One region of the Shewanella sp. TB7-MNA-CIBAN-0143 genome, then DNA from elsewhere that is predicted to be linked to it. Evidence: predicted binding sites of a transcription regulator. Region 1 holds the regulator's gene; each other region holds the start of a gene.
The links. Region 1 encodes sigma-54, which starts transcription at its own class of promoters, with help from an activator protein. Its sites were predicted from a motif close to GTTGGCACGNNNNTNGNNT; they were not measured.
Positions count from the first base shown of each region.

Region 2: the regulator sigma-54 is predicted to act here: its motif matches at 5,238-5,256, upstream of AAEY97_RS02810 (flagellar hook-length control protein FliK).
Region 3: the regulator sigma-54 is predicted to act here: its motif matches at 1,989-2,007, upstream of AAEY97_RS09645 (DUF1328 family protein).
Region 4: the regulator sigma-54 is predicted to act here: its motif matches at 1,434-1,452, upstream of AAEY97_RS16735 (superinfection exclusion B family protein).

Region 1 covers NZ_JBEOPL010000038.1:3,185-11,423, forward strand. Annotated here, with positions in the region: gene AAEY97_RS20680 (HPr family phosphocarrier protein) at 1-154, opposite strand, end outside; gene rapZ (RNase adapter RapZ) at 175-1,038, opposite strand; gene ptsN (PTS IIA-like nitrogen regulatory protein PtsN) at 1,035-1,478, opposite strand; gene hpf (ribosome hibernation promoting factor) at 1,481-1,768, opposite strand; gene AAEY97_RS20700 (RNA polymerase factor sigma-54) at 1,794-3,278, opposite strand; gene lptB (LPS export ABC transporter ATP-binding protein) at 3,421-4,152, opposite strand; gene lptA (lipopolysaccharide transport periplasmic protein LptA) at 4,149-4,730, opposite strand; gene lptC (LPS export ABC transporter periplasmic protein LptC) at 4,717-5,277, opposite strand; gene kdsC (3-deoxy-manno-octulosonate-8-phosphatase KdsC) at 5,274-5,840, opposite strand; gene AAEY97_RS20725 (KpsF/GutQ family sugar-phosphate isomerase) at 5,843-6,820, opposite strand; gene AAEY97_RS20730 (calcium/sodium antiporter) at 6,865-7,827, opposite strand; gene AAEY97_RS20735 (ATP-binding cassette domain-containing protein) at 8,016-8,239, shown strand, end outside.
Region 2 covers NZ_JBEOPL010000002.1:324,640-332,878, reverse strand. Annotated here, with positions in the region: gene fliF (flagellar basal-body MS-ring/collar protein FliF) at 1-776, shown strand, start outside; gene fliG (flagellar motor switch protein FliG) at 769-1,815, shown strand; gene AAEY97_RS02830 (hypothetical protein) at 1,929-2,105, opposite strand; gene fliH (flagellar assembly protein FliH) at 2,148-3,362, shown strand; gene fliI (flagellar protein export ATPase FliI) at 3,343-4,683, shown strand; gene fliJ (flagellar export protein FliJ) at 4,689-5,135, shown strand; gene AAEY97_RS02810 (flagellar hook-length control protein FliK) at 5,438-6,985, shown strand; gene fliL (flagellar basal body-associated protein FliL) at 7,079-7,600, shown strand; gene fliM (flagellar motor switch protein FliM) at 7,630-8,239, shown strand, end outside.
Region 3 covers NZ_JBEOPL010000009.1:146,507-154,745, reverse strand. Annotated here, with positions in the region: gene AAEY97_RS09655 (ArsJ-associated glyceraldehyde-3-phosphate dehydrogenase) at 1-579, shown strand, start outside; gene arsJ (organoarsenical effux MFS transporter ArsJ) at 585-1,802, shown strand; gene AAEY97_RS09645 (DUF1328 family protein) at 2,130-2,306, shown strand; gene AAEY97_RS09640 (hypothetical protein) at 2,386-2,580, shown strand; gene AAEY97_RS09635 (diacylglycerol kinase family protein) at 2,796-4,448, shown strand; gene AAEY97_RS09630 (sigma-54 interaction domain-containing protein) at 4,469-5,836, opposite strand; gene AAEY97_RS09625 (glutamyl-tRNA reductase) at 6,107-6,583, shown strand; gene AAEY97_RS09620 (BON domain-containing protein) at 6,927-7,478, shown strand; gene AAEY97_RS09615 (hypothetical protein) at 7,836-8,069, shown strand.
Region 4 covers NZ_JBEOPL010000022.1:3,567-10,463, reverse strand. Annotated here, with positions in the region: gene AAEY97_RS16740 (sensor histidine kinase) at 1-1,264, opposite strand, end outside; gene AAEY97_RS16735 (superinfection exclusion B family protein) at 1,493-2,104, shown strand; gene AAEY97_RS16730 (DUF3149 domain-containing protein) at 2,540-2,671, opposite strand; tRNA gene AAEY97_RS16725 (tRNA-Leu) at 3,629-3,713, shown strand; gene AAEY97_RS16720 (DUF2787 family protein) at 3,867-4,271, opposite strand; gene AAEY97_RS16715 (JAB domain-containing protein) at 4,290-4,733, opposite strand; gene AAEY97_RS16710 (DUF6641 family protein) at 4,796-5,275, opposite strand; gene AAEY97_RS16705 (AAA family ATPase) at 5,300-6,897, opposite strand, start outside.

The DNA.
Region 1 (8,239 bases):
GCCCAAGTACGCTAGCTGCGCTGGCGTTTTTTTCGCCTTGAGTTAAGGTGATGTTAGCATCAAAATCCGCCGCTAACATCGCGAGTTTTGTGGCGGCACGGGCGTGTAACCCCAATTTATTTGAAATGGTCACTTGGCGTTCAAGTTTGATCATTGACGCGATCCTATGCTCACTTAGTTATTAGTATCACTGATATTTAATTCTCTGTGGCGAGCATTAACCGTGTGTTTACTGCCTTGTCGAAATCGTTTTGCTAATTGATCTGCAATATATACCGAACGGTGCTGACCACCAGTACAACCAATCGCGATGGTAAGGTAACTGCGATTGTTACGTTCTAAATGCGGCATCCAAGTTTCAAATAGGTTTTCAATTTGCCAAATAAATTTATTAACTAATGGCTGACGACCTAAAAATTCTTGTACGGGCTCGTCTAAACCCGTAAATGGACGCAGTTCTATTTCCCAATGTGGGTTGGGTAAAAAGCGTACATCAAACATAAAATCTGCTTCTGTCGGCATGCCGTGTTTAAAGCCAAAAGATTCAAAGTTAATCACTAACTCTTTATCAACACTGCCTAATAATATTTGCCTAACTTGGTCGCTTAATTCGTAGATATTTAGCGCAGAAGTGTCGATATAGTGATCAACAATTTTTGCGATAGGCTCAAGTAAACGGCCTTCTAGTTTTATCGCTTCTTGCAGTGAAATATGATTTTTAGATAACGGGTGTAATCGACGTGTTTCGCTGTAACGTTTAAGCAATACTTTGTCATTGGAATTTAAAAAGAAACTGATAATTTCAGTGTCATTTTGAAGTAGTGCCAATTGGTCTTGAAGCGCTTTACCTTGTTCTGCAATGTTACGAACATCAACGCTAATCGCAACCAAATCATTACTGCCTTTAAGCTGGGCTAATAATGTGCCAATGAGTGGTAAAGGCAAATTATCAACACAATAATATCCTAGGTCTTCTAATACTCTCAGGGCAACGGATTTCCCTGAGCCTGAACGTCCCGATACTATAACTAGTTTCATGCAGTAATAACCTGATAAAGTTCTGTTGCGTCGTGAGTTTTACGAAGCTGTTTCAATATTTGCTTATCGCTTAACTTTTGGGCCATGCTCGATAACGTGCCTAAATGTTGTTGGCACTGGTCTGCAGGTACTAACAAAGCAAATAAAAGATCCACGGGTTGCTTATCGATTGCATCAAAGGCAATGGCTTCTTCACATTTAATAAATATCGCGATAGGGTGATCGATGGTCGTTAATCTACCATGAGGTATCGCAATGCCATTTCCTATACCTGTGCTACCCATTTTCTCTCTCGCTAACAGGCTTTCAAAAACCTCTTGCGAAGACAGGGTTGGGTACTGGGCAGCGACTAAATTGCTGATGAGTTCCAGTACTTTTTTCTTACTGCCCGGTGTGGCACAGGTAGTGCATTCCGGCTGCAGAATGGTACAAAGTTCCATCGTTAGTGTTTTGTATTCTTCTCTTTGTGTTTAATTACCTGACGGTCGAGTTTATCGATCAGGGCGTCTATTGCAGCATACATATCAGTACTTTCTGACATTGCAAAAATTTCTGCGCCATTAATGTTGATTTTGGCTTCTGCTTTTTGTTGTAATTTTTCTACATTGAGCACAACGTGTACATTATGGATCTGATCGAAGTGTCGTTCAAGCTTTGAAAATTTACTGTGGATGTATTCACGTAAAGATTCTGTTATTTCGACATGACGTCCAGTCAGACTTATTTGCATAAAAAATCCTCCATTGCCTAGTAGGTTATAAACTCTTACGTTGGTTTGAGGGCGGGATCATCATTGCTTCACGGTATTTTGCTATCGTACGACGAGCAACGTTTATGCCCTGTTCTGCCAGAAGCTGAGCCATTTTACTGTCACTCAGTGGTTTTTTCTGGTTTTCTGCGGCAACCAGCTTTTTGATAAAAGCACGAATGGCCGTTGATGAGCATTCCCCGCCATCGTCAGTACTGACATGGCTAGAGAAGAAGTATTTTAGTTCAAATAAGCCTCGAGGGGTGTGCATATATTTTTGTGTGGTGACTCGTGAAATGGTCGATTCATGCATTTCTACAGCTTCAGCGATATCATTGAGCACCATAGGCTTCATGGCTTCTTCGCCATATTCAAAAAAGCCTTGCTGAAATTGCACAATGCAATTTGCCACTTTAAGTAAAGTATCATTACGGCTTTCAATACTTTTAATAAACCATTTAGCCTCTTGCAGATGGCCTCGAATAAATTGACTATCCGACGGGTTTTTACTGCCTCTAGCCATGGCTGCATATTGCTGATTAACACCAATTTTAGGCATGTTGTCTGGGTTTAACTCTACTACCCAACGGCCATTTTTCTTTAATACTGTGACATCGGGAATCACGTATTCATCATCCATGGGGGTAATTAATAAGCCCGGACGAGGATTGAGTGTCTGGATTAAAGTGATTGCGTCACGTAACTCATTTTCTTTTAGTTTTGTTTTACGCATCAATAATCTGAAATCACGGCCAGCAATTAACTCTAAATAGCCTTTAATTAACAAACGGGCATTATCGATATGGGGTGTGTCGTTAGAGTATTGCGCTAATTGGATAAATAGGCATTCACTTAAATCACGTGCAGCAACACCCACAGGGTCAAAGTGTTGAACGCGTTTTAATACCGCTTCAACCTCATCGAGTTCCACATTTTCATCACCCATGGCTTCGAGAATATCTTCGGTACTTTGGGTTAAATAACCGCGTTCATCAATGGCATCAATAATGGCGGTGGCAATGGCGAGATCGGTGTCTGAAAATGGAGTGAGATTTTTTTGCCATTCTAAGTGTTCGTACAAACCTTCAGTAGTTTCACCTTGAAAGGGCATGTCGTCATCGCGCATGCTTGCACTGCCCGAACCTGACATAGGTGAGGCTGTGTATACTTCATCCCATGTGGTATCCATGGCTAAATCATCCATGGTTTCTTTGGTCATGGATTCTGCTATGTCGACGGTGGAAGTGTCTTTTTCGACATTAACAATACTGTTGTCACTAAAGTCGGTATCCGCTTGGTCGCGGTTTTCTTTTAAGGAGTTTTTTGCTTCAGAAAACTCATCTTCTATTTCAAGCAATGGATTTGAATCTAATGCTTGTTGGATTTCCTGCTGTAGCTCCAATGACGATAATTGCAGTAAGCGAATGGCTTGCTGCAATTGTGGGGTCATGGTTAAGTGTTGACCCATTTTAAGTTGGAGTGACGCTTTCATTTACCGCTTATCCCTAGATGATTTTCCATAAAAATGACAATCTCGAACTGTAATCGATTGCCATAAACATCAATGACATTTAACGTTGTTTAGGTATCGTTCAATGAAATGAGTTAGCTAGACTAAAAGGCCAGTAAAGTAACTATAGCTTGAATTGTTCACCTAAGTACACAGCTCGAACTTGTTGATTACTTAATATCTCATCAGGTGTGCCTTCGGCAATTAAATTACCCTGGCTGACGATATAGGCTCGCTCACAAACGTCTAGCGTTTCACGTACGTTATGGTCGGTAATTAATACCCCTAAACCGCGATTTTTAAGTTGTTGGATGATTTTTTTAATGTCGATGACCGAAATAGGATCAACACCAGCAAAGGGCTCATCAAGCAAAATAAATTTTGGATTAGCAGCTAAAGCGCGCGCAATTTCAACTCGACGACGTTCGCCACCCGATAACGACATACCTTGGCTGTCGCGTATGTGAGTAATGTGGAACTCTTCGAGTAGATGCTCAAGCTGTTCAATACGTTGGTCTGTGCTGAGCTCTTTGCGAGTTTGCAGTACGGCCATTATGTTGTCGTAAACGGTGAGCTTGCGGAAAATACTGGCTTCTTGTGGTAAGTAACCTATACCTTTGCGGGCGCGCAAATGCATTGGATCGGCAGTAAGGTCGTCATCGTCAATCAATATTCGGCCTTTATCGCTTTTTACTAAGCCGACAACCATATAAAAGGTGGTGGTTTTGCCTGCACCATTGGGGCCTAAAAGACCGACAATTTGGCCTGTTTTAACCGTTAAACTCACATCTTTAACAACTTGACGAGCTTTATAGCTTTTAGCTAGATTTTCAGCGGTTAAGGTAATTTGGGTCATGGTTTGATCTGCTTGTTAACAGGAATTTCAGGGAGTTTTTGCTTTGGCGCCGACTCGTCTTGGAAATTCTCTGGTTGAATGATGGTGATTACCCGATCTTGCCCTGTACCAGTACTTTCGGCAATCAGCTCTTGAGCACTGATGTTGTACTTGATTTTATTACCGGTAACCTGGCTACCTGATTGATCAAGTTTGGCGTTGCCAGTCAATGTGAGTGTAGTGGTGGCAAGGTCATAGCTAATTTCGTTAGCACTTGCGGTACCAATTTTACCGTCATCTAATTCTTGCGAAAATGTAGCCGGGGTGCCAGTAGCAATTAATCTCTTGCTGGTGGTGTTTTCAGGGGTAAACGCCCGTAACTGATCTGCATTGATATTAATCGTGCCTTGGACAATCGTTACCGGACCATTAAAAACAATTTGATTATTCTTAATGTCGGCAGACTGACTGACTGAAGCGATTTTCAATTCTTGTTTCAGATCCCCTTGTTTCGCTATAGCAGGCAAACTCAATATACAAAGTATGCTACTTAATAACATAACATTGGCGCGAGTGTGGAGACGATTAATGTGGCTCATATGTTCCTTCTACCTGGCTTAGTAGCGATAATTTTTGCGAATTCAAGTCAGCATGTAGGCCTAAACCTTGAATAATAAACCCTTTACCTTTGATGTACACCATCTCTTGTGAGGATCCTATCATAGTGGTTAAATCCACCGTAATAGCTTGGGTACTCAGTGACTGCAGGGGTTCTTCTATATCAATGGCATCAATAATAACATTATTTTCTAATGTGACTTTGCTGGTATTTTTATTCAATTGCCCACGGTCTGCACTTAATTGCCATTGTGCTTTACCGTTTTCAGGGTAAATGAGGTAGATAGGTTTGGTAAAGTGAGTGATGTCACTTGAGGCGTAATGCTCCATGTGTTCGGCGCTGACTCGACTTTCGACGAAACCTAGTTGGTTGAATTCTGTAGTGCGTAGGTTATCTGCAACAAAATCTGGGCGCTCAATACCGCGTATTTGTACCGCGTCCATTTCACTGCGTTTTACTTGTGCTTGCCAGTACAATATAAAAGCAAGCCCAAAAAAAGCAATAATACCTAGCGTGACTCTACTCATATACTCATACCATGAGCACTGGCAAATTTATCTTGGCTTAATAGTAATAAATCGGTGAGTTCACGCAGTGCGCCGTGGCCACCATTGAGGGTGGTTGTCATATGGCACTGTTGTTTGACAAACGGATGACCATCACCGACACAAACGGCTAGTCCTACGGCTTTCATTACAGGTAGGTCTACCATGTCATCGCCAATGTAAGCCACTTCATCAGCAGTCACATTATAGAGCGACAATAATTGCTCAAAAGGCTCAAATTTATTATCAATACCTTGATAAATATGTGTTACACCTAATGCCGTCATGCGGTTTTCAACAATCTTGGATTTACGTCCTGTTATCACGGCAACATGGATACCACTGGTAAGCAAAGAACGCACACCATAACCGTCACGAGTGTGGAACGCTTTGAGTTCTTCACCTGCATTACTGAGGTAAATACGTCCATCTGAAAATACTCCATCGACATCACAGATTAACAGTTTGATTTTTTGAGCTCGTTGCCAAATATCATTGCTGACAGGGCCGTAAAATCCTTGGTGAAACGAGGTTGATTCTGACATGATTAAATGACTCCAGCTTTAACCATATCGAGCATGTTTAATGCTCCGATCGGTTGATGTTTTTCATTAACGACAATCAGTCCGTTGATGCTCTTTTCATCCATGATTTGCAGTGCTTGTGCGGCTAAAATCCCCGCAGGGCAGGTCACACAATTTTCGGTCATAACCTGGGCAATAGGAGTGATTCGAAGATTCACGTCTGCATCGATAACCCGGCGTAAATCACCATCGGTAAAAATGCCCACAAGTTTATTGGCATGGTCGACTACTGCCGTCATGCCAAGGCCCTTTTTAGATATTTCATAAAGTGCCTCAGTAATACAAATATCATCATTGACGATCGGTAAATCATCGTCTTTATGCATGACATCGTCGACTTTTAGAAGTAATTTTCTTCCAAGAGAGCCACCTGGGTGTGATAAGGCAAAGTCATCACGAGTAAAACCTTTTGCTTGTAATAAAGCAATGGCTAATGCATCGCCCATAGCAAGTGTTGCAGTGGTGCTGGAAGTGGGTGCTAATCCTAATGGACATGCTTCTTCTTGCACTTGAATGCATAAATGGATTTTGGATAAACGCGCCATATTGGAGTCTGGTTTACCGGTCACCGCAATCACTGGTACACCCATGCGTTGGATAACAGGCATTAATGTCAGTATTTCGCTTGATTCACCAGAGTTGGAAATGGCGAGTACAATGTCATTTTTGGCTAATGCGCCCAAATCACCATGACTGGCTTCACCAGGGTGAACAAAAAATGCCGGTGTGCCGGTACTGGCAAAGGTTGCGGATATTTTGTTACCAATATGACCTGATTTGCCCATCCCCATGACAATCACTTTACCTTTACACTGCATGATCAATTGACATGCTTGGTCAAACTCAACCGAGTCTACATATTGATATAAATTATCTAAGGCAGCTTTTTCTATATCAATGACTTTACGACCCCATTGGCGAAATTGAGTGTGATTTACCATACGACTCTCTCTGTTAGCTTAATACTTTACCTTCATGCTCCAATCTAATGCGACTGAAAGACAACAATTTGGTACGCAATAAAGGTGATTAATAATAGTGCGCCATGCCAGCGAGTAAGTTGTTGCTTAGCGCCACTGGATAATACTAAAACGGCTAATGCTGCACTGGTGCCTAATACCATATAGAAGTCTCTTCCACTGGCTGAAGCATCTATTTCACCAGGGGAGATCAATCCTGGTAGTGCCAGTACCGCAAGAATGTTAAACAAGTTAGACCCAACAATGTTACCAATGACAAGGTCGTGTTCTTTTTTTAATACTCCAGCAATACAGGCCGCTAATTCTGGTAGGCTGGTTCCTACTGCGATAATGGTTAAGCCAATCACAAGATCTGACAACCCATAAAACGTTGCAATACCTACAGCGCCATCGACCATCCAACTTGCTGATAGGGGGAGCAATATAATACCGACGACCAGCCAAATGATAGCATGAAAGGTTGGCACATTTTTAGGGATCTCAGATTCAAGTTTATCATCTAAGCTGTCTGGGGTTTTGTCATGAGTAGCTTGCCAAATGAAATATCCCATCAACAACAAAAGTAATGCAATAAGCATGATACCTTCTGTTTGTGTCAACACATTATCATGCAAGGTGTAACCGGCAAATACCGTAGCAGCAAGCATGATAGGTATTTCGCGTTTTAAGGTCTTCGAATCTAAGCTAATGGCACCTAGTAAGGCTGTTAATCCTAAAATTAAGGTAATGTTAGCAATGTTTGAGCCCAATACGTTACCAATGGCGGTATCACGCATGCCATCCATTGATGCGGTGGCCGCAACAAACATTTCAGGTGCAGAGCTACCCATAGCAACAATGGTGAGTCCAATTAACATCGGAGGTAAGCCTAAGTTGCGGGCAAATGCCGCCGCCCCATAGACAAATCTATCCGCACTCCAAACTAAAACAGCAAGGCCAACAACTAACATTAGGATATTAACTAGCATGTGATTCCGATAGTAGTATTTAATTAACGACTATTTTCGCTGGATTTTTATCAAATTGAAAGCATTGCACAGTAATTGCTCTGGTAATGAAGCGTGTTGATATGGATATAGTTGTCGCTTAATCGACAATTACAGTACAATTTACTCTTCAACTTAAAGCAAGGAAGGCTGTTATCTCCTCAACGCCAATGTCTGATATGAGCAAATCAAGTAATAAACCTTTGGTCGAAGTTAACCATTTAGCGTTTAGCCATGGTTCACACGTGATTTATGAAGATATTTCTTTATCGATTCCCAAAGGTAAAGTAACCGCTATCATGGGGCCCAGCGGTATCGGTAAAACCACCCTATTAAAATTGATTGGCGGACAGTTAACCCCCAACAGTGGGCAAGTTTTATTCGATGGCCATGA
Region 2 (8,239 bases), on a different contig from region 1:
GTAACTCATCTGGTCAAAGTTCTGGCGGTATTCCTGGTGCGTTAAGCAATCAACCGCCGATGGAGTCTGACATTCCGCAAGTGGCGGGGGAAGCAACTGCCTCAGCCGCATCTGGTGATTCTTCAAAAGAAGCTACGCGTAATTATGAATTAGACACTACGATAAGCCATACTCGTCAGCAAATTGGCGTAGTACGTCGTGTGAGTGTGTCAGTAGCGATTAACTTTAAACCAGGGCAAGTAGACGAAAATGGCCAGGTAACTCGCGTGGCACGAACTGAGCAAGAGTTAACTAATATTCGTCGTTTATTAGAAGGCGCAGTAGGTTTTAGCACTCAACGTGGTGATGCGCTTGAAGTGGTTACGGTTCCTTTTATGGATCAGCTTATTGAAGCGTTACCAGAGCCCGATATGTGGGAGCAACCATGGTTTTGGCGTGCAATTAAACTGGCTTTAGGTGCAATTGTTATTTTAGTGCTTATATTAGCGGTTGTTAGACCGATGCTTAAAAAGCTAACTAACCCTAACGGGGTTAACATGCCAGATGATGTTCGCCCTGGACATGAGTTAGCCGAAATTGAAGATCAGTATGCTGCAGATACCTTAGGTATGCTAAATACCAAAGAAGCGGAATACAGTTATGCTGATGATGGATCAATTCATATACCTAATTTACATAAAGATGATGATATGATTAAAGCCATTAGAGCGTTAGTGGCTAACGAGCCTGAACTTTCCACTCAAGTAGTTAAAAACTGGTTACAAGACAATGGCTAATGAAAAAAAAGATAAAGTAGAAAAATCAACAGCATTTGACCCAGATCTAGTAACTGGTGTTGAGAAAACGGCCATTTTACTGCTTAGCTTGAGTGAAGCCGATGCTGCGTCAATTTTAAAACACTTAGAACCTAAGCAGGTGCAAAAAGTGGGTATGGCAATGGCGGCGATGGATGACTTTGGTCAAGAAAAAGTCATTGGTGTTCATAAATTATTTTTAGACGATATTCAAAAGTTTTCATCTATTGGTTTTAACAGTGAAGAGTTCGTCCGTAAAGCGTTAACCGCGGCATTGGGTGAAGACAAAGCTGGTAACCTGATTGAACAGATTATTATGGGCAGCGGTGCTAAAGGCCTTGATTCATTAAAATGGATGGACGCACGCCAAGTTGCTACCATTATTCAAAATGAACATCCGCAAATTCAAACCATTGTATTGTCGTATTTAGAACCAGATCAAGCGGCTGAAATTTTTAGTCAGTTCCCTGAAAATACTCGCCTAGATTTAATGATGCGTATTGCTAATCTTGAAGAGGTTCAGCCGGCGGCATTGCAAGAATTAAACGACATTATGGAAAAACAATTTGCGGGTCAAGGTGGTGCGCAGGCAGCTAAAATGGGCGGCCTAAAAGCGGCAGCCAATATTATGAACTATCTCGATACAGGTATTGAGAGTCAGATAATGGAAACCATGCGTGAGTCTGACGAAGAAATGGCGCAACAAATACAAGATATGATGTTTGTGTTTGAGAACTTAATTGACGTGGATGATCGTGGTATTCAGGCCTTGTTGCGCGAAGTTCAGCAAGATGTGCTGATGAAAGCGCTCAAAGGTGCTGATGAAGGATTGAAAGAGAAAATTTTAGGCAATATGTCTAAACGTGCAGCAGAATTACTGCGCGACGACTTAGAGGCCATGGGGCCAATTCGTATTAGTGAAGTAGAAGTGGCACAAAAAGAAATTCTGTCTATTGCCCGTCGACTCAGTGATAGTGGCGAAATTATGCTAGGCGGCGGTGGTGGCGACGAGTTCTTATAACATCATCACTTTTATTAAGGCGTTGTGGTTGGCCGTTTATGTATAGAGACTCTTTGTACTGGCGATGTTAACGAGTTATCTCTATTGGGCATTTTTATAGGGATAACGCTCGCCTAATGATATTGACGGTTATTACTAATATGGTTGATGCCAGTACGGTTATTGTTAGTACGGTTAATACCAGTACGATTATTACTAATATGGTTGACGCCAGTACGGTTATTGTTAATACGGTTATTGTTAATACGGTTAATACCAGTACGATTAATCCCATGTTCGACGATTATCATTTTGCTTTGCGCCAATGTTTTCTACTATACAAGTGATCAATTATGCCAGAATCAAAATCACCTAAAGATGGACTCAATGCCGATAATGAGCATGAATTTAGTCATTGGCAATTACCTGATATTACAAAAGATAACAGTTTAGAACCTTCAAATTTATTTGGTAAATTTTCTGAAGCTCATATTCCTGATCCCGTTACTGGGGCCGAAAAATCTATGGCGCCACCAACTATGGCGCAAATAGAAGATATCCGTGCAGCGGCAGAGCAAGAAGGTTTTGAGCAAGGTCAACAAGAAGGCCATCAACAAGGATTAGAGCAAGGGCGCTTAGAAGGGCTAGAGCAAGGCCATCAGCAAGGTTTTTCGCAAGGTGAACAACAAGGTTTAGAAGCGGGCCAAATTAAGGCCAATGAGCTTATTGAACAACTTAATCAAATTATTTCCCAATTTGAACTGCCATTATCAATATTAGATAACGAAATTGAAGCTGAACTGTTAGCCATGACAATAAGCTTAGCAAAGTCGGTAATTGGTCATGAATTAAAGACTCACCCTGAGCATATATTATCAGCGTTACGCCAGGGTGTTGACGCGTTACCACTCAAAGAACAACGGGTTAAATTACGTTTTAGTCCAGACGATGCAGAACTTGTTAATCAATTTTACAGTACTGAACAGTTGCAAAAAAATCAGTGGAAAATTGATATTGATCCAACGTTATCAAATGGTGACTGTATGATTGAAAGTGTGCGTTCCTCTGTTGATTTACGTGTCGAACAACGTATTAACCAGGTATTTAGTGAACTGGACGCTCAGTCAAATCAGTTAGCCAAAACGGTACAACAGCAAAAAACCACAGATTCACAATATCAAACCACATCAGTCGATAATTTAAATGATTTTCAAAACGTTAATCAAGCGACTGACGGTATCGACACTATCGACAATAAAGACGCGATCGATAATAAAGACAATATCGACAATATCGACACTATCGATAATAAAGACAATAGCAACAGTACAGATACCATTGATAGTACGAGCAATAGTACTAGCAATAGCGAGTCTCTCTCAGCAGATGTTGCCCCTCAGGTCGCAGATATTAGCGCGAACCCAGATGTTGCCAATGCGGCTGATACTGATGCATCTGTTAATACAAGCTCACAAGTTAATACCGCGGTAGCTGATACTGCTGATGATATTAAACAACAGACGAAAGACTTATCTCAAGGAAGCAGTGATGAGCACTCGTCAACATAAGCTCCTCAATAAATTTGCGGTGCATCATAAACACGTGCTGCCGCTGCGACCTGTTGCCAGCGGCCAGTTAGTTAGGGTTGTTGGTTTAACGCTTGAGGCAACAGGCTGTCGTGCTCCTGTTGGCAGTTTATGCTCTATTGAAACCATGGTTGGTGAGTTGGTTGCCGAGGTTGTGGGGTTTGATGATTCATTACTGTATTTAATGCCTATTGAAGAGCTTAGAGGCGTATTACCCGGCGCACGTGTTAAACCGTTAGGTGAACAATCGGGTTTAAATGTCGGCTTGTCATTATTAGGCCGTGTATTAGACGGTAGTGGCGTGCCATTAGATGGTTTAGGTCCACTTAATACCGATCAACATGCTGCTCGGCATGGTCCTTACATTAATCCATTATCACGACGAGCGATTACTGAACCGCTGGATGTTGGCGTGCGCGCAATAAACTCTATGTTAACAGTAGGCAAAGGTCAGCGAATGGGCTTGTTTGCCGGTTCTGGTGTGGGTAAAAGTGTGCTGCTTGGCATGATGACACGAGGCTCTAAAGCCGACATTATTGTGGTGGGTTTAGTGGGTGAACGTGGTCGTGAAGTTAAAGAGTTTATTGAAGAAATTTTGGGTAAAGAAGGTCGCGCGCGTTCAGTTGTGGTGGCTGCGCCGGCAGATACGTCGCCGTTAATGCGTTTACGAGCCTGTGAAACGTCCACTCGTATCGCTGAGTATTTTCGTGATTTAGGTTACGATGTTTTATTGTTAATGGACAGTTTGACACGTTATGCCCAAGCACAACGAGAAGTGGCTCTTGCCGTTGGAGAGCCTCCGGCGACTAAAGGCTATCCGCCATCGGTATTTGCTAAGTTACCACGTTTGGTCGAACGAGCCGGTAATGGCGGTGCTGGCCAGGGGTCTATTACTGCTTTTTATACCGTACTAACAGAAGGCGATGATCAACAAGACCCGATTGCCGATGCGTCGCGAGCCATTTTAGATGGCCACATTGTATTATCTCGTCAGCTTGCCGATTCTGGCCATTATCCTGCTATTGATGTGGAAGCATCTATTAGCCGTGTCGCACCTATGGTGATCAGTGTTGAACATCTAGAAGCGATGCGTAAAGTTAAACAAATGTATTCTTTGTATCAACAAAACCGAGACCTTATTTCTATTGGTGCATATGCCCAAGGCAGCGATCCTCGAATTGATAATGCAATACGTTTACAACCGGCAATGAATGCTTTTTTACGCCAGGGATTTAAAGAGCCTGTGAGTTTTGAAGAAAGTCGAGTGATGTTGACTCAAATAGCCGCACAATGTCAGGGATAACCTAAATGAATCGAACTGACCCCTTATTAACGGTATTGAAGTTAGCCACGGCGGCTGAAGATCAAGCGGCATTACAGCTTAAATCTGCGCAATTTGAAAGACAAAAGCGTCAAGGTCAACTCGATGCTCTAAACAACTATCGCTTAGATTATATGAAACAGATGGAAGGGCATACTGGGACGACATTACGCGCTAACCAATATCATCAATTTCATCAGTTTATCCGCCAAGTGGATAGCGCTATTATTCAGCAAGTTGGTGCGGTTAAAGATGCCGAAAAACAAGTGGGTTATCGTCAAGTTCATTGGCAAGAAAAACAGCAAAAACGCAAAGCTGTTGAAATGTTGTTAGCCCAAAAAGCCACCAAAGCAAGGGTAATAGAAGCCAAACGTGAGCAAAAAATGTCAGATGAGTTTGCGATGCAACAATATATTCGTCGGAAACTCAAATAGTCCTTCAAGTGGTAATGTCCTTTAACACTAATATCGTATCACACACACTTATTGGCTAATCCCTTTGATTGTTGTCATCTAAAGAGGATCCAACCAATACGTGTTGGCATTTAAATTGCTTAATATTATTCATTGAAATATAAATCGTCAGCTAAGCGACAGTGAAACCTTCATTATGAGCTTTTTAAGATGATGTTATGTATGTAGTGAAATAGACCTACATATAACCCATAGCGTTAGATTGCAGAGTTGTTTTTTAGACGATAAATTACCTAACCTTGTTTGATTGAGTGGAGCAGATTATGCAGCAGATGAGCAATATCTTACTTGGCAATAGCGGTAAACCTGCTGATGTAGGTGTAAAAGGGAACATGCAAGATGTTGACAATACATCGTTCTTATCTGCTTTTAATCAAGCTAGTGAAGCCGAACTGGCTACAACGAACCGCGCGAGTAATGTGCCTGTATTGTTAGATGCGGAAGCAGAAAACATAGAGGCAAGCAATGCTCTTGAGCTATCTAGCGACGAAAATGCTGATGCTGAAATGATTTTTGCTCAGCTGAATATGGCAGATGCTATCAATAAACGTCATTCCTCTGGCGGAAATGAATTGCCGCATATCGATCAATCTGAGGTTTATGTTGACGAAACTTTTTCAACAGACCCCACAAACCGCAGCATTGTTGATAATGATGTTATTGAGTTGCCTGCAGACTTTGTGACGGTCAAAGAGGCTTTATCCCAGCTGAGTTCTGAAGAACTCGACAATTTAATGGCTTTTGCTGATTTATCAGTAAAAGATTTACAAGCACTAGATAAGCAAGCGTTAAGTGAGTTACTCAGTGACTTTACTCTACAAACCGCTGCTGTCGCTAACAGTGATGAATCTGCAGAAGGCAAACTTAACAGTACAGAACAACGCCAAATTGATGGTTCAGTTGTTACCAGTGCGGCCATTCAAAGCCAAGCCAATACTGCAAATCTTAATACAGCCAATCTTAATGCAGTTAATATTAGTACAGCCAATCTTAATACCGTCAATATTAATGCTGCAGCTGCTAATTCTGATGTAGATCGCTCTTTTAGCTCTGCGGCTTCAGTGGGTTCTGCCCAAGGGATGACTGTCGATCCCAAGACTATTTTAGGTAATAGCACGGGTATTGATGGCAATATCCAATCAGAGACCGATACTACCAAAGTATTGGCAAAAGCTGATTTTTCTGTGGTACTCGATACCTTAGCGACAAAACGCGCCTCTGGAGATGCTTCAGCTAATGTCAATCCGGCTAATTTTGGATTAGATACTGTGACCGATATGAGCGACACTGACACCAAGGTGTTACAAAATCAGAGTAGCTTTACTCCTATACACAAAAGTGACGTGCCGCAATTCCAGTTATCGCTAAGACCACAAGGAGAGCCAGGCGCTCAAATGCAAGAGATGATCCAGCGTTTTTCTCCGGTAATGAAACAACAGTTAATAACCATGGTAAGTAATGGTATCCAACAAGCTGAAATTCGTCTTGATCCGCCAGAGCTCGGTCATTTAACGGTTAAGATTCAAATCCAAGGCGATCAAACTCAGGTGCAGTTTCATGTTGCTCATTCGCAGACCCGCGATATTGTAGAACAGGCCATGCCACGATTACGCGATATGCTTGCTCAAGAAGGGTTACAACTGACCGATAGTCATGTGTCTCAAGGTGGTGGCGGTAGTGAACAACAGCAAGAACAATCAGGACATCAAGCTGCAGGAGATGGCCAGCTGGACGAAATTTCAGCACAAGAGGTTAGCTTGATGACAAATCCATCAAGGAGTTTACATTCAGCTATAGATTATTATGCTTAAGCAGGTAACCTATAGCAATAATGTGACTTTTGAAGAATAGCGAGTTATATCGCTACGTTTTAATGTTAATCACAATGTTGATTAGGAACCATAATGGCTGAACAAGAATTAGAGTTAAATGAAACCCCTGAAGGCGGCAAGAAAAGCAACAAGCTGATTATATTTGGCGCTATTGGTTTGGTGCTGGCACTACTCATTGGCGGTGGATTGTGGTTTTTTATGGGGTCAGACGAGCCTGCACCTACTGCAACAAACAGCGATGCCACTGCTGAAGCTGCTGCGCCAATAGTTAGTGCTGAGGCTGAATATGTTGGCATGCCAAGACCTTTTCTATTTAACTTACCCGGTGTTGATCGCGCTAGGCTGGTTGAAATAAAAGTTCAGTTAATGGTACGCGGCACTGATGATAGTGTGCTTATACAAAAGCATATTCCGTTGATTGAGGATGCATTATTAACAACTTTTAGTGCAGCTGATGTGCAAAAGTTGAGTACTCAAGTCGGAAAAGATGAGCTACGTCAGCTAGCGTTACTCAATGTTCAAAATACGCTGCAACCAATAACAGGCAAGAAAGTCGTTGAAAAAGTCCTGTTTACTGGCTTTGTAATGCAATAACCAAAAGCATTTACTGCTAAGGCAACGATGTGAGTGATTTATTAAGCCAAGATGAAATTGATGCGCTGTTGCATGGTGTTGATGATGTCGATGATGATGAGATTGAAGAGGACAGTGCCGATGCGCGTTCTTACGATTTCTCGTCTCAAGACCGAATTGTACGTGGACGTATGCCTACGCTTGAAATCGTTAATGAACGATTTGCTCGGCATTTACGCATCAGTATGTTTAACATGATGCGTCGTGCTGCTGAAGTGTCGATTAATGGCGTGCAAATGCTTAAGTTTGGCGAGTATGTGCATACTTTATTTGTGCCAACCAGTTTAAATATGGTGCGTTTTAGTCCTCTTAAGGGTACGGCGTTAATTACCATGGAAGCCCGTTTAGTCTTTATTCTGGTGGATAATTTCTTTGGTGGTGATGGCCGTTTTCATGCCAAAATTGAAGGCCGTGAATTTACCCCAACAGAACGCCGCATTGTACAGTTATTGCTTAAAATTATTTTTGAAGATTACAAAGAAGCATGGTCACCAGTAATGGATGTGGAGTTTGAGTATCTCGACTCTGAAGTGAATCCGGCAATGGCGAATATTGTTAGTCCAACAGAAGTTGTGGTCATTAATTCGTTCCATATTGAAG
Region 3 (8,239 bases), on a different contig from region 1:
CCCATCGTGACGGCAGCATCGTGTACCACCAACTGTTTAGCACCAGTAGTAAAAGTGATTCATGAAAAGATAGGTATTAAGCATGGCTCAATGACTACGATCCACGATATTACCAATACTCAAACTATTCTAGATGCCCCCCACAAAGACTTACGTCGTGCCCGTGCGTGTGGCATTAGTTTGATACCCACTACGACGGGTTCGGCTACCGCAATTACTCATATATTCCCAGAGCTAAAAGGTAAGTTAAATGGTCATGCGATACGGGTACCGTTAGCCAATGCGTCACTCACCGATTGCGTATTTGAAGTGACTCGTGGAACAACGGTTGAAGAAGTAAACCAACTATTGAAGCAAGCAGCTGATACTGAACTGCAGGGCATCATGGGTTATGAAGAACGCCCATTAGTGTCGGTAGATTATAAAACCGACCCACGCTCAAGCATTATCGATGCGTTGTCGACCATGGTGGTGAATGATACCCAAGTGAAACTGTATGTGTGGTACGACAACGAGTGGGGATACGCTAATCGTACCGCTGAGCTCGCCCGCAAAGTCGGCTTAGCAGACAAGGAATAAGCTTCATGGGGCTGGATACATTGCGTACCTTATCACCATCGATAAAACAGTACTTATTGATTACCGGTAATTACTGGGCATTTACCTTAACCGATGGCGCTTTGCGTATGCTGGTGGTGTTGTATTTCCACCAATTGGGTTACAGCCCGTTAAATATTGCGATGTTGTTTTTGTTTTATGAGATTTTTGGTGTCGTGACTAATCTTGTTGGTGGTTGGTTAGGCGCACGGCTTGGCCTAAATAACACTATGAATATTGGCTTAGGCCTACAAATAGTGGCACTAGTTATGCTAACTGTATCTGCTGACATGCTAACCGTCATGTACGTTATGGCTGCTCAGGCGCTGTCGGGCATCGCCAAAGATTTGAATAAAATGAGCGCCAAAAGCGCCATTAAAACCTTAGTGCCCGCAGATGCAGAAGGTAAGCTTTACCAATGGGTTGCGTTGTTAACGGGCTCTAAAAATGCCTTAAAAGGAGTGGGATTCTTTTTAGGTGGTGTGTTACTCACAAGCCTAGGGTTTAGAGGCGCCATTATTTTAATGGCCACGTTATTAGGCATTGTATGGTTATGTAGTTTAGTGACCTTAAAAGATGATTTAGGCAAAGCGAAAAACAAACCCAAATTCAAAGACATTTTTTCTAAAAGTCAGGCAATTAATTTATTGTCGGCGGCGCGGATGTTTTTGTTTGGCGCAAGAGATGTATGGTTTGTGGTGGCATTACCGGTATTTTTAGCCACAACTTTTGGCTGGGATCATTGGTGGGTTGGTAGCTTTATGGCTAGCTGGGTGATTGGTTATGGTGTGGTGCAATCCATTGCACCTTATTTCACCGGTAAACGACAGGGAAAAGTGCCGAGCGGCCGAGCTGCTTTTACATGGGCAACTTATTTACTACTCATTCCTGCCGCGATTGCAGTCGCACTACATGCCGATTTTTATGTGCTAGAAAGTGTCGTCATCGGTTTATTAATGTTTGGCGCGGTGTTTGCGATTAACTCATCACTGCATAGCTACTTAATTGTTAGCTATGCTGGCAGTGATGGCGTGTCACTGGATGTGGGCTTTTACTATATGGCCAATGCCATGGGAAGGTTGATTGGAACGATACTGTCAGGTTGGGTCTATCAAGCCTATGGCTTAGAAGCTTGTTTATGGATATCGAGTGGTTTTATAGCTCTTGCTGCCTTAATTTCACTTAAGTTGCCTCATAAAAAGTAAACCATTACTACCACTAAATGCATTTTTGTTTACATATCGATATTTTGTTATCTAACCGTGATAGCCTGAAACTCTTACCGTATCATCGGTAAAAATTGCCTGTTCGCCTATGGCTTCTTCATTATTTTTTTTCTTACCTTAAATTTAAAACGTCTGTAAATCATGGTTTTATAGTTTTTTGTTGAAGTTGGCATGATGCTAGCTTTAACTAATACATAGTCGTGGTGTGAATCGTTAATTTTTACGATAGAGATAAGATATTTGTTTCAATCGTCAGCGTAAATTCAACGCACATCACAATGTAAACCGTACACCAAGGAGGTTTTTATGTTGGGCTGGACATTAATGTTTTTAGTGATAGCCGTTATAGCGGGTCTATTGGGGTTTACTGGTATTGCTGGTGCAGCAGCAGGTATCGCGAAAATTATTTTCTTTATTTTTATTGTGTTGCTAGTGATTTCGTTAGTAGCCAATGCGATTAGAGGCAAAGCTCCCCGAGGATAGTATTAACCCCTTACCTTAATCTAAGTTGAGGCTGCTTAAACAAGTTTATACGATTACAACCATCATCCAGGAGATGAATATGAATTTATTAAAACTACTGACAATGGCAAGTTTAATGGTGTTTTTAACGGCCGGTTTATCAGCATGTTCAGATAACAAAGCTGAAAATGCAGGTGAGAAAGTGGATGAAATGATCCAAGATGCCGGTAATGCAGTTGAAGATACATGTGAAGATGTTAAAGAAGGTATGAAAGCAGAAGATCCAGACTGCTAAGCATTATACCAATCACATTAACTATTTTATTTGTTTAAGTCGTTAAGTTTTACAACTCAAAATGCATTGTTCTAGGTAGAGTAACTCCATTTAAACCAATGTAAGTCGAAGTTGAATGTTTGACTGACAGCGACGTAATGACCAGATAGTTATTAAGATAAGTATTAGCCTAAGCAGCACACATGTGCTGCTTTTTTTACAACAGGAGGACCACAATGCTAACCCGTATTCATATTAAATATTACTATACTGTTGGCGCATTATTGGCTTTGTGCTTATCTGTGGCGCTTCCTTATGTGTTACTTAAGGTTATTTTTGCTTGGATTGCATTATCTTTAGGGCTGGTGAGTTCAGCTTATTGGTTTAATAGCGCAGGCATTTTCCGAAAAAGCCAAGATGGCAGCATTCCTTGGTATATAAGTTGGAGTTTTGTTCCCTTTTTAATGGGGTGCCAGCTGTATAACGCCTGGGCAAGAAAGCACGACAAAGTGCCCGTAATCCAAAAAATAGATAAGCAGTTGTATTTAGCCTGCCGATTGTTTCCCAGTGATATTGACCGACTTAAGCATGAAAAAATTGATGCAATTTTGGATGTTACTGCCGAATTTGACGCATTAGAGTGGACCTTGTTTGATGAAAATATTGGCTATTTAAATATTCCCATATTAGATCACAGCGTACCGACTGTCGCGCAGTTAAATCAAGCCATTAATTGGTTACACACTCAAGTCAGTAATGGTAAAAATGTAGTAGTGCATTGCGCGCTAGGCCGGGGGCGTTCGGTGTTGGTATTAGCGGCTTATTTAGTCTGCCGTGAGAGAAATCGTAATGTTAATGATGTGCTTAAATCCATCAATAGTATCCGCCAAACGGCACGGTTAAATAAATGGCAGTTGGCCGCTATAGAAAAAATGCATAGTCAGCAACAAATTAATATTCACAAACGTGCTTGGTTGATTGTTAACCCAGTGTCTGGTGGTGGTAAATGGCATGATGAAGCAGACCATATTACCCAAACCTTGACGGATTACTTTCAGCTTGAAGTGCTGTATACCGCCAAAGATAAGTCTGCAGTGCAATTAGCCAAACAAGCTAAACAAAAGGGCGCAGATATTATAGTTGCCTGTGGTGGCGATGGTACGGTTAACGAGGTGGCATCAGTGATTGTTGATACCGATATTTTCTTAGGTATTATTCCGATGGGAACCACCAATGCACTAAGTCATACTTTGTTTGGCGCCGCCAGTAAATTGGTGCCGGTATCGCAAGCGCTTGATATTTTGATTCAAGGTTATTCACAACGTGTTGATACTGCTACATGTAATGATGAGTTGATGTTGTTGCTGGTGGGGCTAGGCTTTGAACAAAAAATGATAGCGAAGGCTGATCGTGACCAAAAAGATGCCCTAGGACAATTAGCCTACCTTAATGGTTTGTGGGCGGCGGTAGGCGAAAACCAGCCATTGTCGATAAGAGTGCAGATCGATGGTGGCGATATTAAAGTGATTAACACCACTAGCCTAGTGATAGCCAATGCTGCGCCATTTACCAGCTTGTTAGCGCTAGGTAATGGCGAGCCCAATATTACCGATGGCTTGTTAGATATTACCTGGATTGAATCGAGTGAGACATCGCCACAACAGTTATTGAGTATGACCGAGTTGCTATTTGCAGGCTTAACTGGAGAACGTGAAGATAATCAACAGAGTCAAATTCATCATGAGCAAGCAAAAAAAATCTACTTAAACACAGATTCGTCTTGCCAATATGTGATCGATGGTGAGTTATTTGAATCAGAAGATTTGTGTATTAAAGTCAAACCCAGGTCATTAAATGTGCTTGTGCCAGAAGCGAGCAAACACGTTTAATGAATGGGCGTTTAATGACGCTATGGTTCGTCTGAACCGGTTTGGTCTTCGTATTTACTGAGTTTGTTGTAAAGGGTTTTGACGCTAATACCTAGCTGTTTGGCAGTATCATTTTTATTGCCCAATGAGTTGTCGAGCGCTTGATAAATAGCTACTTTTTCAAGTTCATCTAAGCGCATACCAGCAGGTATTTGTACGTCGTCAGCTAAAGGCTCAGTTGATGGTTCCAGAGGTGTCACCGTGATATGACTTGGTAAAATAGTATCTTCTGCCAAAATATATGCACGTTCTATTGCGTGTTTTAGTTCGCGAACATTTCCGGGCCATTTTTGTTGTTGGATAAGTTTAATCGCATCATCTGAAAAGGTTTTAGTCAGTTTTTCAGCAGTATTTCGGTAGGCTAAAAAATGTTGTGCTAGGCCACTGATGTCATTGCTACGATCGCGTAATGGTGGCACTAGGATAGGGAAATGCGCTAAACGAAAATATAAATCTTCGCGGAAACGCCCAGCATCAATAGCGTCAGCTGGATCGCGATTGGTGGCAGCAACAATGCGAACATTGGCTTTTTTAAGCTGTTGTGAGCCGACAGAGCGATATTCATTGTTTTCGAGTACGCGTAACAATTTTACTTGATGTTCTAGCGGCATTTCGGTGACTTCATCAAGAAATAAGGTACCGCCTTCTGCTTGCTCGAATACACCACGGTGATCACGATGAGCACCGGTAAAAGCGCCTTTTACATGGCCAAACAGCTCACTGTCGACCAGTTCAGGGCTTAATGCACCACAGTTAATGGCGATAAATGGTTGGTTGATTCGGTGACTGGCCAGGTGAATGGTGTTGGCTACAAGCTCTTTACCCGCACCGCTTTCACCGACAATAAGTACGTTGCTTTCGGTTACGGCAACTTTACGAATAGTACGATACAACTTGTGCATTGCCCGCGATGAGCCAACCAACAAACCGTATTGGTCTAGTTCACTAGAAAATGGCTGTTGTTGTTTTGTCGATTGTGACTGCAAGTCTTGGGCAAAGTCTTCTAAGGTGTCGTTGATTGCGTCGGCATCGTAAGGCTGACGAAAATGATAACCAGCGCTTTTTGACATTAAGTAATCTAAGTTAGGATTCGGTTTACCTTCGCTTAAGAAGATGAACTCAATATCAGACATTAACGCACTGTCAGTTAACTCTGCGTATTCTAGTTGGCTTAACTGCGATAATTCAATAATAGCAACGTCTATCGAGTTACTGTGCAGCTGGTCTAACCAGGGCTGGTCAACTGAACTAGCAATCTTATTAAAGTGCTGGCAACTCGGTAAGGCCAGGAGCCGTGCTTCACCTTCTTGACGACGGTGTAAATGATAAAAAAGTGTTGGACGTGGCATACCGATTCACTCCCTGTGGTGTTAAGTCTAATGTTTACCAGTGATGTCGTGTTGACAATCACCAGTGATCATTCCGTGTAATTAGGTAATTAACTCAGACCCGGACAAATTATAATAACTTTAACTATTAGAAGGTTAATTAATTTTTGCCCATGTGCATGGGGTGTTCATGGTTTAGTTTTTGCTTAATAAGGTGTGCTGTACCCGTATATGTTACACAACCCATCCAACAAAGTGCCAGTAAAATTATCCAATGCAGGAGGATTTACGTTGAAATCATTTACTCGAGAAGAACAGGTTGAGTCCGATGTATGGCTATTACATGAGGCAATTGATTTATGCCAGGAAGGGCAACAATTTTATACCCAAGCTACATTAGGAGCTGACGATTACAACATCAAACGGATTTTTATCCGCATGGCCGACATTAGAAAATGCATGCTGGATCGTTTAACTCCTTTGTTTAGCGTGGTGCGAACAAGCCAAGCAAGGCCAATAGATAGTCAAACTTACCATCAACAATCCTCACATCGACACTATGCTAAGGCTGAGCAGGTTATACAGCATAAGCCGTTACCCCAAGCGATAGCGGTATTGGTTGAAACCGAACAACAGGTCTTGGCTCATTTAAAGCAAACGGCTAGAAAAACTAAAAACCAGCGTGTTGCTAGCCAACTTGCCGAAGGTATTGCTTGGCTGCAAATGAGCTGTGACACCATGAAAAACCTCTCTTTTGCTCATACTTAGCCATCGGCGACACAGAAAGCGTGTTTTAATGGATGTTAATTTGTGGCTGGCGTGTGTTTACCTGACTGACAGCATAATAGTACGGCATTAGTCATCTGTTCATTCTCTGGAGGGGTCATTTAATGCTAGATCAGGCTATTCCGCGAATGCAATTGAGAGTCATTAATTCTCATCGCAACGATGAAAAATTTACCTAGCGTCGGTAAAAAAGTCCGATATTGTCATCTATCAGTAAGATGACAATAACCATGAATACTTGTTAATTCATTATTAACAGATGCTTATAACAATTGGCATGGTTCACGCATTGTATTCCTTGAGATTAACAACGGAGGAAAACTTTATGAACAAGACCACATTATCTGTAGTAATGAGCATTATGTTAGGTTCAATGGCATTCGGTGCAAATGCAGCACAAGATTGGCAAGATGATGCAAAAGATGCGTGGATCGATGGTAAAGCTGAAACAACACTTTTGTTAAATGCAAATCTGAACTCATTTGATATTAATACCGACGTGCATGATGGCAACGTGACCCTAACAGGTAAAGTTAACAGCAGTGTTGATAAGTCACTTGCTGGAGAGTTAATTAGAAGCTTAGATGGCGTGAAAGACGTTAACAATGAGCTTTCGGTGATGAAGCAGTACAGTGATGAAGACAGCAAGGATTTAAGTGACTCACTCACAGATTCGAAAGTTGCTACCGTAGTGAAAACCCGATTATTATTCTCTGCTGACGTGTCAGGTTCCGATATTAACGTCGATGTCGCTAATGGCGTAGTGACATTAAAAGGCACAGTGTCGAGTGATGCAGAACGTGATTTAGCCTTAGCCATCGCTAAAAACACCGATGACGTAAAAGATGTAGTCGATGAGTTACGTGTAACAGGATAATCTATTCGGTTATACTCAAACCAGCCTTTGGGCTGGTTTTTTTATGCCTAAAAAGCATGTGTAGCACTTAATACCAATCTCATTAAATATCTGATCAGTTCAGAGTCTCTCAGGTTTTTTAATTCAAGGCGCATTGATGTAGAAATGGCTGTTCCCTTTTAAATCGATGCAACACAGAAGTGGAATACCTGAGAGACTCCATTCTGGCGGGTTTCAAAGTACTTTATGCTGCGTTAGATGTTTTCAAAATAGAATCACTATTCGCTTCAATCATCTGCCTTGCCTACAGTACTTTGAACTCCCGCTGAAAGATCACATATTTAATAGGATTGGTATAACTTATGGATGCATTTTTCTGTGACAAACCATGTGATAAAACCGCTGTTAAATGTCATGCCGTGGTTGGCTTTGGCTAATGTGTTGTGCCAAGCGCAAACCGATAAAGAAGTGGATCCTCTCAAGCAATATGAAGCCCAAAAACGTTGTGAACAGCTGGTAGATGAACATATGGACAATAGCTATCATGATGAGCGTGATGAAAATATGCAGTTATTGAAACAGTCGATAGCCAATAATACCCATACTGATTAATTCCGTTTCACTTCTGATGGTACAAGCAACTGCTTATCCATCATATTGACAGTCTTATTCGTTCTGGATTGTGTAGGTTTTTTCGGTATAAAAAACTGATTGATGTTAATGGCATTTAGGTTGAATACCTTGTGTGGATGAAACTGTATTTAATGCCGTTGTATTGATTG
Region 4 (6,897 bases), on a different contig from region 1:
TTAATAAACTGGCATTATTATTAAGTTGCAACTGCTTATCCAAACTGGTGGTTATTTCGACGTCTTGCGGTGAAAATATCATTAATGTTGAATCAGTAATATCGCGTAATAGATTGCTCAAATTAAAGACGGTGTTTTTCTCGTGGCTTTGTTCTGCGGCAATAGATTTAAATTGTTGGATCAAATAACTGGCACGAGTGATATTACTGACGATTAACTGACTGCTTTGTTGGTATTGCTCTAAAATCCCATTAATTTGTTCTAAAGTGGCATCATCGCTATGGATTAATTTGATCAACTCTTCTATGTGAGACAATTGCGAGCTGGCAGCCGTTAAGCAAATACCGATAGGGGTATTAATTTCATGAGCTACGCCGGAAACTAACCCACCTAGTGCCGCCATTTTTTCTTTTTCAACCAGAACTTGTTGTGTTCGTTTTAACATTTGCAATGATTGTTCAAGTTCTCTGGTTTGTTCTTTTACCTGGCGCGCGAGCTCATCTTTATAGCTGCGTTCTAATAGCAGTAAGCGATCGCGATCTTCAAGTGCGTGCTGAAGATCGATTTTTGATTGGTGCAATGCTTGATAAGAGCCTCTTATTTGCCGTTGCATGGTATTAACCGCATCGGCTACCAAACTGAATTCATCATGTTGCGGCTTACGATTAAAATCCAAAGGAGTAAAGTCGTGGTCTAAGCTAATATCATCGCAATATTGGCTTAGTTGACGAAGATGTTTGGTCACATTGAACCACACCAGAAGCAAGATAAAGCCAGCCACTAAGAAGGTTTTGATCGCGTTGGATAATAAAATCAGTGTTGCTTTATCATACAAACGATCATATATGACATTTAGATCAGCTTGTACGATGAGTGTCCCAACAGGAATATGTTCATTATTGGTATAAATTAATGGGTATTGTTTCTCAATAACAGCCGTTTTCTTATATACACCAAAGTGCCATTCTTGATTCGTGTCATCACGGATAGAAATATAGTTTATGTCAGGTAATTGACTTAAACCACGGAGCTGCGTGTCGATTAAATGTTCATCTATTACCCATATACTGGCTGCCAGCACTTCTAAATTTACCGCTTCTATATTCGAAAAAACGCGATCAATTCTACTTACATCACTTTGATAATCACTTACGAGCTGATAAGCCGTCGTCACGAGGGTAATTAAAGAACTAAAGATCACGATAGAAAGCGTCAGTTTTCGAGCTATTGGACTTCGCAGTAACTGTTTTATGGATATCAGCATAGTTTCTTCATTGTGATTTATAAATAGGGAGGATCTACCGATGAAAGTATTTATTCTACAATGCATTTCGCCAGTGTTAGTTCGGGTTTCATACCTTGGTTCAAGCATAGCCTGATAGGCCATATATAGTATGAAAAAATAAATAAATATCAGCTAATCAATTATTTTTTCTGGCATATATTTTGCTTTGCCTTAGTAAGCTCAAAAATCTGACACTGCGGGTAAGCTATGATGAAAATGAAAGTAGGTTCAATAAAGTTATTGAATAGTAAGCGTTTGTTCGTAAGTTCTATGTCATGGCTTATTGTAACATGTGCTAGTTTATTGTTTGCGCCTAAAGATTTATTGGCGTTTTTATCGTTAGACCAACTCGTTAATCAATATGGTCAGTTTATTGGCTTAGGGTTGATTATGGGAGTGGCATATTTTTTAAGCCAGATTTTTGCCTTTGTCGTCGATGAGGCCATCGTATATTTACGTCAAAAACGTACCGTAGAAACTATTGACACAAAAGTGAAACTACTGGACCCTGCTGAAAGAGCCTTGCTACGGGAGTTCTTTTTACAAGGACAAACTATTTTAACCTTGCCACAAAATGAATTAGCGGTTAAAAATTTAGTTAATACCAGCATACTTGAAATGCTTGGAAACGAGCGTCACTATGCGATTCAAGGGCCAACGGCTGAATACAAAATTTCGATGCAAGCACGTAATTATTTAAATCGTGATGTACTCCGTTTACCAGCGGGTGAACCCAGTGCAGAAGAAATGAGTTACCTGATTAAAACGCGACCACATTTTATTAATGGATTGATTCAATCACGTAAGCATGCAGTGTAATACCAATTTCATTAAATATCTGTTCAATTCAGAGTCTCTCAGGTTTTTCAATTCAAGGCGTATTGATGTAGAAATGGTTGTTCCCTTTTTAATCGATACAACACAGAAGTGGAATACCTGAGAGACTCCATTCTGGCGGGTTTCAAAGTCCTTTATGCTTCGTTAGATGTTTTCAAAATAGAATCACTATTCGCTTCAATCATCTGCCTTGCCTACAGCACTTTGAACTCCCGCTGAAAGATCACATATTTAATAGGATTGGTATAATAGCGCGGAAAATAGTGCTGTAGATGAATAAAAAAGATGGGGGCGTATAAAGCCCCCATTCTGGCATAAAAACACATCATGTGTTTTGTCGCCAATCTATCATTCACAAGGAAGTATCCATATTGGATATGAATAATAAGCAGTAAAAAACTTAACCTATTAAGAGACTCACTTAGTAGGTGCAGACTTCACAATAAACATCCACATTAGATAAGACATTATTCCAAAGGTACAAAAAATTACCATCATAGAAAGTAATCCTATTGCGTTACCAAACATTAAATCTAACCAAAATGCCATGATATTTATCCTTTAGGTTGTGAAGACGTGATCATCATAAAGTCAAAATAACGTCGTTATACTGATCTTGATCAATCTTCAGCCGTCATGATGTTAACTTAGTGTAAAATTGCCAATTAGCTCACAAAAAAACACAATCCATCTCAATAGAGGGTGATGAATGACTTTTGACCAATTGAGTGTTTTTTATAGAAAATAATAGGTAAAGGGCTTGCCATTATTAAATGCAACGGTATAATCGCCAGCACTTAATCGTGACAATGATTGTTACGAAAAGTATTGTTTGGTTAGGATTAAATTACGAGTGTTGTTTTGCAAAGATATTTGGATTTCTCAGATTACTTTGCAAAGCTAACATAGCTACTAAGTCTTTGCCTGAGTGATGAAATTGGTATACATGGGGGATTCAAAATTCGCAGCGTGTACTCAACATAACTCAGTAAGTTGTTGATTGACTTAGTTAATAGATATTTATTAACGTTCAAAACCCTTGCAAAGATTTGCAAAGTTTTTTAGATTGATAATTATGTGCCTGTTCAATAACATTAGTTACCAACAGGGTTAAAAACACATAAAGTAGGTACGATGAAATTGGTTTGGTTTTGCAAAGATATTTGGTCTTTTTTAGATAACTTTGCAAAGCTAAATATAGCTTCAAAGCCTTTGCCTGAGTGATGAAATTGGTATACATGGGGGATTCAAAATTCGCAGCGTGTACTCAACATAACTCAGTAAGTTGTTGATTGAATTAGTTAATAGATATTTATTAACGTTCAAAACCCTTGCAAAGATTTGCAAAGTTTTTTAGATTGATAATTATGTGCCTGTTCAATAACATTAGTTACCAACAGGGTTAAAAACACATAAAGTAGGTACGATGGAATTGGTTTGGTTTTGCAAAGATATTTGGTCTTTTTTAGATAACTTTGCAAAGCTAAATATAGCTTCAAAGCCTTTGCCTGAGTGATGAAATTGGTATACATGGGGGATTCAAAATCCCCTGCTTCGCGGCGTGTCGGTTCGAGTCCGACCTCAGGTACCATTATTTAAAGCCCTGTTCTTAATCGAACGGGGATTTTTTTATGCTTATAAATCAATGGTAAAAATACAAGATTGTTACTTTAATGCGTCAACAAGCTTTTGCATCCTTTAGTAGATAAATTGACATGTTTACTTTCACAGCAGGATCGCTTCGTTAATCGGTTGAGATACTGACTTCAAATATTTCTAAATCCTGCCAATAGCACACAAAGTTTTGTTCCCATATAGGGTAAAACTCCATTGCGGCATCCAGTAATATTTCGCCATTAATGCTTTGAAACACGCCAAAGTTAAAATCAAAGTCCAACGCCTTTACGAGTTCGGCATAGCCACCGTGACCGACAAAACAGAACTCGGTGATGTAACACAGGTTCCAATGTTCAGCCATCTTTTCTAGCCTGATTTCGACTGGATGAAACCCACCATGTTCTGAGCTGTAGTTTGGATCTCTAAAGTTAATGGTTAATGCATCATGAGTGGTGTTACTAATCAGCTTGGTTAACGGCAGCAGTAAGCTATCGGAAACAGGCAAGGCCAGTTCCTTATTAATAGTATTCATTTTGTTATCTCACAGAGTTTAGAAGAGTTCGGGTTGATTTTGACGTAAGCTGGTAAAGCGATTTAGGCCGATAATCACATGGTCGATGACTTCAATGTTGAGCACCTTGGCGCATTCAATCACCTTATGAGTAAAGTTAAGGTCACTTGTACTAGGCGTTGGATCGCCAGAAGGGTGGTTATGAACAAGGATTATCCCCGGCATATTGAGTATGACGGCCGTTCTGAGAACCTCCGATGGACGCATGCTGATACTGTTGATGCAACCTGTGGCAACGACTTCAACGCAGTTGATAGCACGTTGGGTGGTGAGGTTAGCCACGATAAACACTTCCTTTGTTTCATATTTTAGGTAATCAAATACCTTTGCAGCATCTTCAGGTCGAAGCAGTGTCTTCTCTGCCAATTCACACTGACTTTCTCTGAACTGATACTTAACGTTAATTTCGCGTATTAATGCCATTGGCTTACCCTTACAAATAGCTTAAGCGGAGAGGGGATTACTAATCCCCCCCTCAAATAGGATTACTTGGTTTTGCTGGGTTCAGTTTTTAGTGGCTGATTACCTTTCTCTTTCTTACTTGGGAACTTAGGAGGTGGTGCAAGTAAGAATGTATCTAGCTCGCCTTTTTCTACCGCATCGATAATGACTTTAATGGTGTCTGGTAGTTTGGCTTTATCACCTACATCAATGGCGGGTTTATCTTTAACCAGCTCTATGGGCTTACCGCTAATACGGACTTCAAGATAGTAATGTTCCTCACTGTCATAGAACCAAGGGCGAACGTTATAACGACGGCGTATCTTCTTACGCTCACCTGTTTCAGGGTCTTTGATGCTCTTTTCACGGTAGGCTTCAAACTCTTTACCTTCAACGAAGCATTCGGCCATTTCTAATTGCTGCTTAAGCTTTTCTAATAAGCGTATGCGTTTACTCACCACCGGTGGCTTGGTCACAATTTCAGGGCGAGCGATTACCTTGAGCGAACTCAATAATGTGGTCATAGGATGTTCCTTTATGGGTGGGGGTTAGCGAATAAAGCCGATGTGGCCTTTTGCTTGTTTACGGTTGTTTTCTTCAGCCAGTAACGTAATGGCCGTCGTTCTATGGTTGTGATTCGGTTGAAATACCATGCGCCTTGCTAGGATAGCGAAGTCACCTGGGGTTAACTGGTTTAGCGTGTGAAGTTGGTCTTTCTCTGAATGAGTCAACTTAGTAATACCAAGTACCTGTCGGTACATCGTATGTCTCTGTGCTTCGGTGAGGTAGTCACACATTAACTTGAAGTCAAAGCGTCGCATCACAGCACTGTCGATTGATGCGAGTGCGTTAGTTGCAGCAAACACAGGAACGCTGTTGCATTCAAGTTGAGATAGCAGCTCATTGATAAGTTGTACTTCATACTGCGCTTGAGCGCTCTCACGCTTGCTCAGTAAGCTATCGACTTCATCAAATAGCATTAGCTTGTTTTCTCTATGTGCTTCTTTAAAGAGCGCTGCAATGTTCTGTTCACTCTCACCAACGTATTTACTCAGAACGTCAGAGCACTTGATGTGCATGATGTCCAATCCATGCGTTTCAGCCAAATGATGAACCCAGCCTGTCTTCCCTGTACCTGCTGGACCACTTAATAACACCCTTAACGGCAGACCATTTTCAATCGCGTCATCGATATCACTAATGATGGTTTCAGCATCTTGCCCATTTGTGGTGGTAAGGTTTAAGCAACTTGGGTCAAAATTCAGCTGCCCCTCGTATTGCGGTAGTGGTTGCTCTTCACCACAAGCTTCAAGCATGGCATCCACGACTTCCAATACCACAGTTTCAGCGTGTTCACCTGTTAAGGCCAACGCATTGGCAACATGAGCCGCATTAGCAATAAAGGCTGGCGCGGCTTTTGTTTTATAAGCCAGCTCTAAGCGAAAGGCATCAGATACCTTAAGTTGCTTGAGCATGGCTTTACTCATCGAATAAGCAAAGGATTCATCAGGGACGGGGATGTCCATCACCAACTTAAATCGCCTGATATAACTGGGCTCCAATATCGATATATGATTGGTTATCCAAATGGTCGGTACGGGGTTTGTTTCAAGTAAACGCATTAACCCCTCTTTGGAGTAATGCTCGTCGGCATGCTTAAACACGCTTTCACACTCATCAACCAGTAAGAGGCTTCCATCTGTACCATTCAACAAACTTTGCATCAGGTTAAGGTAGCTAATCCGCTGGCTAGTAGGCTGTTTACTCAAGAACTCATTCGTTATATTGCCATCTTCAAACTGCACACTTTGTACTTCTAGTAGGCTACGCTTTAGTGACTTTGCCAAGGTACGTGAAAGCTCGGTCTTACCCGTACCTGCTGGACCATAAAGTAAAATGTTAACCCCTGTTAGGCTCTGCTTGGTTGCAGCTTTGAGGTACCGACACACTAAGTCGGCATTAACATGTTCAAACTGCTTAAGGGTGAACTTTGCTGCTGGACTGCGTTTTATAATGGGCTCAATAAATGCCTCACGGCTAGTCAATTTCTGAGTGACCAATATTCTTTTGTATGGAGTTGGTAGTGTCAAACGGTAAGGTAAATGTAATAACCCATCTTCAATAAGGTTATTCTCAACTAAAGGCT